One region of the Paenibacillus sp. JNUCC31 genome, then DNA from elsewhere that is predicted to be linked to it. Evidence: predicted binding sites of a transcription regulator. Region 1 holds the regulator's gene; the other holds the start of a gene.
What was found. The regulator NrdR, encoded in region 1, represses ribonucleotide reductase genes. The targets are predictions, from matches to a motif close to AACACNATATATNGTGTT.
Positions count from the first base shown of each region.

Region 2: a site for NrdR is predicted at 1,966-1,983, ahead of JNUCC31_RS12220 (anaerobic ribonucleoside triphosphate reductase). Genes of this name have one in related genera too.

Region 1 is NZ_CP062165.1:5,771,877-5,776,268, reverse strand. It holds gene JNUCC31_RS25470 (IPT/TIG domain-containing protein) at 1-357, opposite strand, end outside; gene JNUCC31_RS25465 (winged helix-turn-helix domain-containing protein) at 727-930, opposite strand; tRNA gene JNUCC31_RS25460 (tRNA-Ala) at 1,186-1,261, opposite strand; gene nrdR (transcriptional regulator NrdR) at 1,442-1,909, opposite strand; gene JNUCC31_RS25450 (alpha/beta-type small acid-soluble spore protein) at 2,024-2,245, shown strand; gene JNUCC31_RS25445 (lytic transglycosylase domain-containing protein) at 2,402-2,965, opposite strand; gene coaE (dephospho-CoA kinase) at 2,962-3,558, opposite strand; gene JNUCC31_RS25435 (manganese efflux pump) at 3,568-4,341, opposite strand.
Region 2 is NZ_CP062165.1:2,821,206-2,825,597, forward strand. It holds gene JNUCC31_RS12215 (histidine kinase dimerization/phospho-acceptor domain-containing protein) at 1-1,582, opposite strand, end outside; gene JNUCC31_RS12220 (anaerobic ribonucleoside triphosphate reductase) at 2,063-4,024, shown strand; gene nrdG (anaerobic ribonucleoside-triphosphate reductase activating protein) at 4,021-4,392, shown strand, end outside.

The sequences.
Region 1 (4,392 bases):
CATAACTGTGTCGACATAGTAATTGTTAGATACGGTGGTTCCGCTCCCCACATTGCCTCCGGCAATTACACCTGAATGATTGAGCGAAATATGGAAGGGGCCGCTGCGATTGCTTAGAGGCGGCGTGAGGGTTGCGGTATAGGTGATATTGTCAGAAGTTTTTAATTCACTAAGAATGCCGCTACCTGTTCTCAAATCACCAAGGTCAAATCCAGTCACCGCTTCTGAAAAGGTAAACGTTACCAGTGACGGGGAAGTCAGAATTTCGTCAGCTACAACAATGGTGGCTGTTGGAGTGGCGGCAAACGCCTTGTCAAATACGTACAATGGCAGCAAACTTAAAATGATTACACCCATAAATAACTTTCTTATTATTCTTGTTTTATACATATCCTGTTACCCACTCTCTAAGTTAGGATTCACTGCGAATTTCAACCGTAAAAAACCGTTCCGAACAAATTTTACACGAAAAAAGGCTCACCTCCGTCGAACTTATATAAGATGAACTAAAGATTTTATATTCAAGTTAGAAACCGACCAAAAATTCTGGTTGGAGAGTTGCCACTTAAAGAAACCATGTATTGCAGCGCCAAACATGCACGAATCGTCGACTCGTTTATTAAATAGTAAGTGATCTGTTTTTCTTTGCATGACCTGCTCTTTCAGTGCTGGGAGCGTGATCTCACGAAATGCTCTTTTCTCAGCCGGTTTTGGGTGGGCAAGTATTTATGTATCTTTGGTGTAGATAAGTAGTCCAAGCCGTGTAAGTAACTTAGATCCACCTTTTTCTGCTAACGACTGGCCAAACTGTCGCTCGATCCAAGCAATCAAGATAGCTAATGTCCAGGTATGCCGAGCTTCGAAACCCACATCGACTGGTTTCTTGCTGACAATCGTCTCGGCGATTATAGTTCTTGATTTTGTTGTCATTGTCTATACCGTCCTTCGGTTGACTCTCTTTTTATTTTACCGTATTGGCGAGGTACAGCACTTTGTAGAAACTATGAATTCAAATTATGTAGCAAGAAAATGCTTGTCCAGTTATCTGCTATTATATAACATTATGAGTTCTCGTTCAGTAAATATCGAATATTATTTCGTATGGCACTTTCTTCGTTCTATCAGCGTATGTCCATACAAAAAACAAAAAACGCAGTTCCGAGGAACTGCGTGCATTTACTATTTTGGTGGAGCCTAGGGGGATCGAACCCCTGACCTCATCGCTGCCAGCGATGCGCTCTCCCAGCTGAGCTAAGGCCCCAAACTATGAATGTACCACGTTTTCCAACTCTGCAATGCTTCGCAGGCGACTCCTATATCATATAAAATACGGCTTTTGCTGTCAACATTTTTTTTGCAAACCAAAATAATTGGAGAAGAACAACCTTTTACCTGGAACACATGACCGTAACCCAGAATGCTCTTCTCCTTTTCCGCTCCATTAATCCTCGATGTCTTCTTTAGACAAAAGAGATTTTAATTCTTTCATGAACATATTAATGTCTTTGAATTGACGGTACACCGAAGCAAAACGTACATAGGCTACTTCGTCCACCGGAAACAGCTGTTCCATCAGCAATTCGCCAATTTGGCGGCTCTCGACTTCAGCATCGGCTGTATTACGCAAAGCCTTTTCCGTTTCCGATACCATCATCTCCAGTGTCTCTACAGAGACTGGACGTTTTTCACATGCCCGGATCAGTCCACGAAGAATCTTGTCCCGGCTGAATTCCTCCCGACTGCCATCTTTCTTGATCACGATCAGCGGTGTTTCTTCCACCATTTCAAAAGTTGTAAATCGACGGCTACATTGCTCACACTCCCGACGACGGCGAATCGATTTCGATTCATTGGCTGGCCTTGAATCAAGCACTTTTGTGCCCAGATACGCGCAATAAGGACATTTCAATTCAGATCACTTCCCATGTTTTACTTTTTACCACAAATTCCCTGTTATCAATAGTTATGAAAATCGTATTGCCGACACATAATACTTTTACCAACCGCGAGGAGGTGAACAGCAATGGCACAAAGCAATGGTAACTCCAACAACCTGGTGGTAACTAAAGCTTCCGCAGCTCTCGAGCAAATGAAATATGAAGTTGCTCAAGAACTCGGAATCAGCATTCCACAAGACGGATACCAAGGTAACATGACTTCTTACGAGAACGGTTCGATCGGTGGATACATCACGAAGCGTCTGGTAACAATTGCAGAACAGCAATTGGCAGGTCAATACCAATAATATCTTCATTGTAATACGGTAATACAGAGGAGCATGGGGCGGCCGGTGAACAACCGGCCTGCTCTGTGCTTCTACATATTTCAAACAACGATTTTCAGACAAAGATAAGAACCTTTAAAAATCCACCCAAACCTATATTACTGAAAAGAGTCTACCTTAGAACGTATTATAGATCTTTACATATTGATTATAATAATAAATGACTCGTTGTACATAGTGCCGGGTCTCACCAAACGGAATATCCTTGACCGTCTCGAATGAGCCGTCCCATACACCATCCCTCAGCCATGAATTTACTTTGCCTGGACCTGCGTTGTATGCGGCAATCATTGCCACTTCATTTCCATCGAATTGGTCTGACAGATTGCGTAAATACCAAGTACCTAACTGAATATTTCTTCCAGGTTCATGCTTTAATTCTTCCAGCGATGTGCCCGGAATTTTGCCTTGTTCCATAATCCAGTTCGCGGTGTCCGGCATGAGCTGCATCAGCCCAATGGCACCTCTCTTCGATTCCTTGCTTGTCTTGAAATTGGTCTCCACCTTGATGATGGAAGCGATGAGAAACGGATCGACCTCATAACTCTGCGATTGGGCGCGAATTTCTTCCTTGTAATGAATGGGATAGAACCAGGCCATCCAATTCGTATTCAGGAACAGGACCAAAACAAAAGACACAAACATCAACAATAAAACCCGTTTCTTACGCAGCAATCTCATAATAAGCCCTTACGATGCAAAAATGAATTGATCTGTTTCTCCGTCTCTGACCATAAGCCGCTGTTATCGATGACAATGTCAGCACGCTGCTTCTTATCTTCAATGTCCATCTGCGTGTCCATTCGGGCCTCAGCCTGTTCCGCCGTCATTCCATCCCGGCTCATTAGCCGTTCCCGTTGTATAGACCTCGGGACGTACACAACCATCACTTCTTCGAAGCCATCCTCCAGCCCTGACTCGTACAATAAAGGGATATCGGACACGACAAGCTTGTCCGGATGCTCCAGTTCGTATGCAGCAGCACGCTCGCGCATCTCCTTACGGATCGCAGGATGCGTAATAGCCTCCAACGCTTTCCGTTCTTCCGGACTTTGAAAAACAATACTGCCCAGCTTCTTCCGATCCAGTGTTCCGTCCTCATTTAAAATGGCTTGTCCGAACCGCTGAACAGCCGCAGTCAAAACGGGATGCCCGGGCAGCATTACTTCCCGGGCAATAACATCTGCATCAATGAGCAACGCTCCCTTACTGGCGAGAAAGGCGGACACACTGCTTTTGCCTGTCGCGATCCCGCCGGTTAAGCCAATATTCATTATTTCACCTCACAACAACTTCATTATTCCCATAATCATTAATAAAAGTGCTGGCAGTACAGATAATCTTCGCATCCAACGCAGAGCAGCGAAGCGCAAGCCAACCTTCATACCCAGTAACAGAAATGTCCCACTAAACAATGCAATAATTAATGCCGTCCACAACGTGGGGAATCCTAACAATGCCGCTCCCAGTCCTGCACCAAAAGCATCCAGAGACAGAGCTATGCCAAGCCACATCGCTTCCTGTACGGATATACTTCCCGAGTTATCCATATCCGCCTTCGAGGGGCTGCGCAGAATCTGAATCACAACACCCAATTTTCTCAGCTCGATTGTAAAGACCATTCGTTCCAGAGATCTACCGGAGGAAGATTGCTCAAGGTCAAGCGCAAGCACCTGATTTCTGCCTTTTGACAGAGCCTCCGGTGCTGCCCTACTCCCACTTCGAATTATTCCTGCTTCGGCTCCCTCATCCGTTCCATTGTCCATCTCCAGCTGTTCCTTGCCTTGTTTACGAATGAGTTGCAGCAATGACCATGCGCCAATACCGAGCAGGATGACTGCCCCAACCATCGAAGCCACGTCCGGAGATACCACATGAGACAAAAGCACACCCACCTGCATGGATAACGCAATAACCAGACCCGAACAGATAGAAATGACGGCAATGGATAACAGCGGAATTTTGGTTCTCCGCAGCCCGTATGTAATCCCGACTCCAAAACCATCTAAACTAAGCGCCAAAGCAAGCGCCAGCAATGAAATAAAATGATGCAGCACCCCGGATTCCTCCCCTGTGCGAACTCGTTCCAACCGGCAGTTGCCAGTATG
Region 2 (4,392 bases), 3.0 Mb from region 1:
CCACCTGTTTCACCGGCTTGGTCAGGACCGCATCAAACACATCCGCTTCATGCGGATCGATATGCATGCCATATGGAATCAAAACAATAACTGGCGAGTCTGTAATCAAACGTTTCAGATCATGCACGAAATCCACAGCACCACCCTCTAGCAGCCCCATATCCACAACGGCCACATCTGGCTTGAAACCCTCTTGAATCCAGCCATACGCCTCGGTTGTCACCGAGGTCATATGCACATCCATCTCCCATCTGCGCATCAGGGAAGAGACCCCTTGGAGAATGTCGGGGTCCTTGGCAAGCAATACCCTTTTACCCTTCAATCGGTGCTGAATGTTGGCAAGCTGGGGTAATTCCCAATGTCTGCGAAGTGGCAGGCTGATCTCGAATTCGGTTTCCTTGTCTCCTATGCCATACACCTGAATACGGCCGTTCATAAGGAGGGCAAGGTTCTGGCTGACTGCCAAACCGAGATTGGTTCCCACGAGCTTCTGTGTACTTATATGTCCGTCCAGATTGTTAAATGATCTGAGCTTTTGGTCCGATGATACCATTCGTCCGGTGTACTTCACATGCAGTTGAAGCGTGCCTGTTTCCTCTACATCCCCACCATCCACGGTTGCCGTAACCAATACCGAACCTGTGCGTGTCGAGTCTATGGCATACTGAATGACGTGTGCCAGCAATTGTCCAATCTTGATTTCATCCCCGACAAAAACCTGAGAAACATTTAGTTCAAGGTTCAATCCCAGCTCAATGTTTTTGTTCGTCGCAAGCCCCGCATAGAGATAGACCGTATTCTCAATCGTGGCTACCAGATCAAATGGATCATCATGTACGACCGTTTCACCTGCATCATTAATGTTAAAATTCATCATATTGTTCAACAGGGAGAGTAAAATGTTTCCGCTGGTTTCGATCATGTTCACATACTCGGCCTGCTCGTCCGACATATCCGGTGTACGCATCAGATCCGTCAATCCCAGAATGCCGTTCAGCGGGTTACGGATCTCGTGGCTCATCAGCGACAGCATCTGCGACTTGGTCATCGCTTCAGACTCGGCACGTGCCTTTTCTGCCTGCAACTGTTCTTGCAATTGCTCCGAATCATGCAGCTTATCTTCCAGGTCCACGACGTAGCCGAGAAATACAGCCATGGCTTCCAACGTTTTCATATCCGTTTCACTGATAACATAATCGGGATCATCCATCAGACAGATGGTACCGAACGTTTCCCCGGATCTCCGCATAATCGGGATACCCACGAAGAAACGATTACCCAGTCCGCTTGTTACATCCATTGACTTCGTCAGCGGATGTTCACATGTGTCCGTGATGGTCAGGCTATTGCCCTGATCTCTCAATACCAGGCTGCAATATGAAGCTGCAAAAGGAAGTTCACTACCCTTGGCAATCCACTCTTCCTTGCGGTTAAAAGCCTCCATAATGACATTGGTCACTCCATCATTCGTGGCGACGAAAATAGTATTCACTTTCATGATGCCGCTTAATACGTCGACTATATGTGACGCCGCTTCCTGTATATTTTCATAGAAGCCCCTTGTAATGCCTACCGTTCCCATGGTTCACCCCTCTTGTCTTAGCTGCACTTCTACTCCGTCCTGCACAGAATGATCCATTCGAGTAACGAGGGTCCTAACGCTCTGAATCAGCTGTCACAACCTATTCATATATGATTAACACTGCAGAAATCAAAAAGAATCATGGATGGATACCGCGTTTATTCCTCTTACAGGAAATGTGGTATGAACGGCATGGTTAAATACGGAAAGCTAGGACAGCCGCTTCCCTGCACGTTTTCGATCCATTTCCACGCTTTGTCTATGGCAATCGCATGATAAATAGAAATTATACGCTTACCCTTCCCCTTTGGAAACCTTTATCCTTCAAGACCACCGACCTTGCGTGTCATGAGCCAACCACATGTGATGATTATCACACCCAAAAAACTATATATGGTTTATAAATGGATAGTACCAATCAACATGTAGTAATCAACGAGTCTTTTTAATATACAAACCCATTATTAGGAGGAACCTGATATGAACGTGCTTGAGACCACCTCTCCCCCGGCATCCGACCTGCTATCCGATCTGGGAAGACGAATTATCGGCGCTGAAGATGCCGATACCCTGAGAGAGAATGCCAATCTGAACGGAGACTCGTTTAGCGGCAAGATGAGCCGGCTGGGTTCGGAGACCGCCAAGTGGCATGCCCTGCGTCATGTGCTGCCAGAGGAACTCGCTCTAGCTGTGGAGAACGGAGATCTGTATGTACATGATCTGGACCAGTATGCCCTTGGTACGACCAATTGTATCTTTATCCCATTTGACCGTCTGCTGGCCTCCGGCTTTAATACGGGCAACGGTTCGGTTCGCACGCCACAAACCATCATGTCTGCGATGGCACTGGTCGCCATTATTTTTCAGTCTCAGCAGAACAGTCAGTACGGCGGCGTATCCGCCAATAAAATCGACTGGGATCTGGCCCCTTATGTGAAACGCTCGTTCCGCAAGCATTACCGCAAGGGACAGCGACTGTTTGGGGAGAATGCCTTAATTGAGGATGAGCAGCTGCATCTGGATAGCCTTGAAGCGAAGGAACGGTGTCCACAGGCCTTTGCCTTTGCCAAGGAAGAAACGGAACTGGAGACGGAACAGGCTGCAGAATCCCTGATCCATAACCTGAACACCATGAGCAGCCGTGCAGGCGGACAGATTCCGTTCACTTCGCTGAACTACGGTCTGTGTACTTCGGCAGAAGGCCGGCTGGTGTCCCGGTCGCTGCTGGAAGCCACGATTCGGGGACTCGGCAACGGGGAAACTCCTGTGTTTCCACAACATATTTTTCAATGCAAGCAAGGAATCAACCAGGGCGAGGGTGAACCCAATTACGACTTGTTCCGGCTCGCTGTGACCTGTTCTTCACGTCGCATGTATCCGAATTTTGTCAATGTGGATGCATCCTTCAACCTGCCCTATTACCAACCGGATGATCCTGATACCATCATTGCCACAATGGGATGCCGTACACGCACACTGGCTGATCGCTTTGGACGCAATCGCCAGAGCGGCAAGGGCAACCTGTCTTTTAATACCATCAATCTGGTCAAGCTCGGCATTCGCTATGGGATCTGTCAGGGAGCAAGAGCCGTCGCTGATCGGGCGGGCTTCTATACTGCATTGGAATCCGTCATGCACAATGCAGCTGCCGGACTGCTGCACCGTTATCATATCCAGATGCAACAGCCTGCCAAAGCATCGGATTTCATGATGCGGGAAGGCGTATGGGAGGGCGGAGAACAACTGGCTCCGAATGAACCGGTTGCCGACCTGTTGAAACATGGTACGTTATCCATCGGTTTTATCGGACTGGCTGAGTGTATGACCGCTTTATATGGCCGTCACCATGGACAAGATCTCCATGTACATCGTGAAGCGCTGAATGTGATCCGTACGATGAGAGAGTTCTGTGACCGTATGAGTGAGCAGCATAACCTGAATATCACCTTATTTGCTACGCCCGCCGAGGGACTATCCGGCAAGTTCACCAAAATTGATCGTGAGCGATACGGCAGCATTGCCGGAGTCAATGACCGGGAATACTACACCAATTCCTTTCATATCCCGGTTTATCATACCCTTCCTGCTTATCGCAAGATTGAGCTGGAGGCTCCTTTTCACACATTATGTAATGCCGGGGCGATCTCCTATGTCGAACTCGATGGGAATGTGAGGGCTAACACCACTGCTTTTCAACGAATTGTGCAATACGCTCTGGCCCAGGATATCGGGTATTTCTCTATCAATCATCCGATTGATCGCTGTCCTTCCTGTGGCTATGAGGGCGTAATTGGAGATGTATGTCCTGGATGTGAGGCTCATGAAAACCACGTGCATTTCCAGCGGTTGCGCCGGGTGACAGGATATCTGACCGGTGACTATAAAGTACGCTTCAATGCAGCGAAGCAGGCCGAAGTGCGAGACCGGGTGAAACATCAGTGAATCTCTATGGTTATATCCCGGAATCAGTGAATGAAGGTACAGGCCTGCGTGCCGTGTTGTTCATCAGCGGATGCCGCCACGCCTGTCCGGGCTGCTTCAGCCCCGATTCGTGGAGCTTTCGGGCTGGTGAGCCATTTACGGAGGAGCGACAGCAGCAGATATTGCATGAAGTGATCACTCATCCCTTGCTGGAAGGGATTACGTTATGCGGAGGTGACCCTTTTTTCTCTGCTGCGGAGTGTAGCTCCTGGGTTCGGCAGCTTCGGGCTGCACGGCCTGATCTGACCGTATGGGCCTATACGGGATTTGTATATGAGGAACTGATTACAGACCCGGCACGGGCGGAGCTATCCCGGCTATGTGACGTC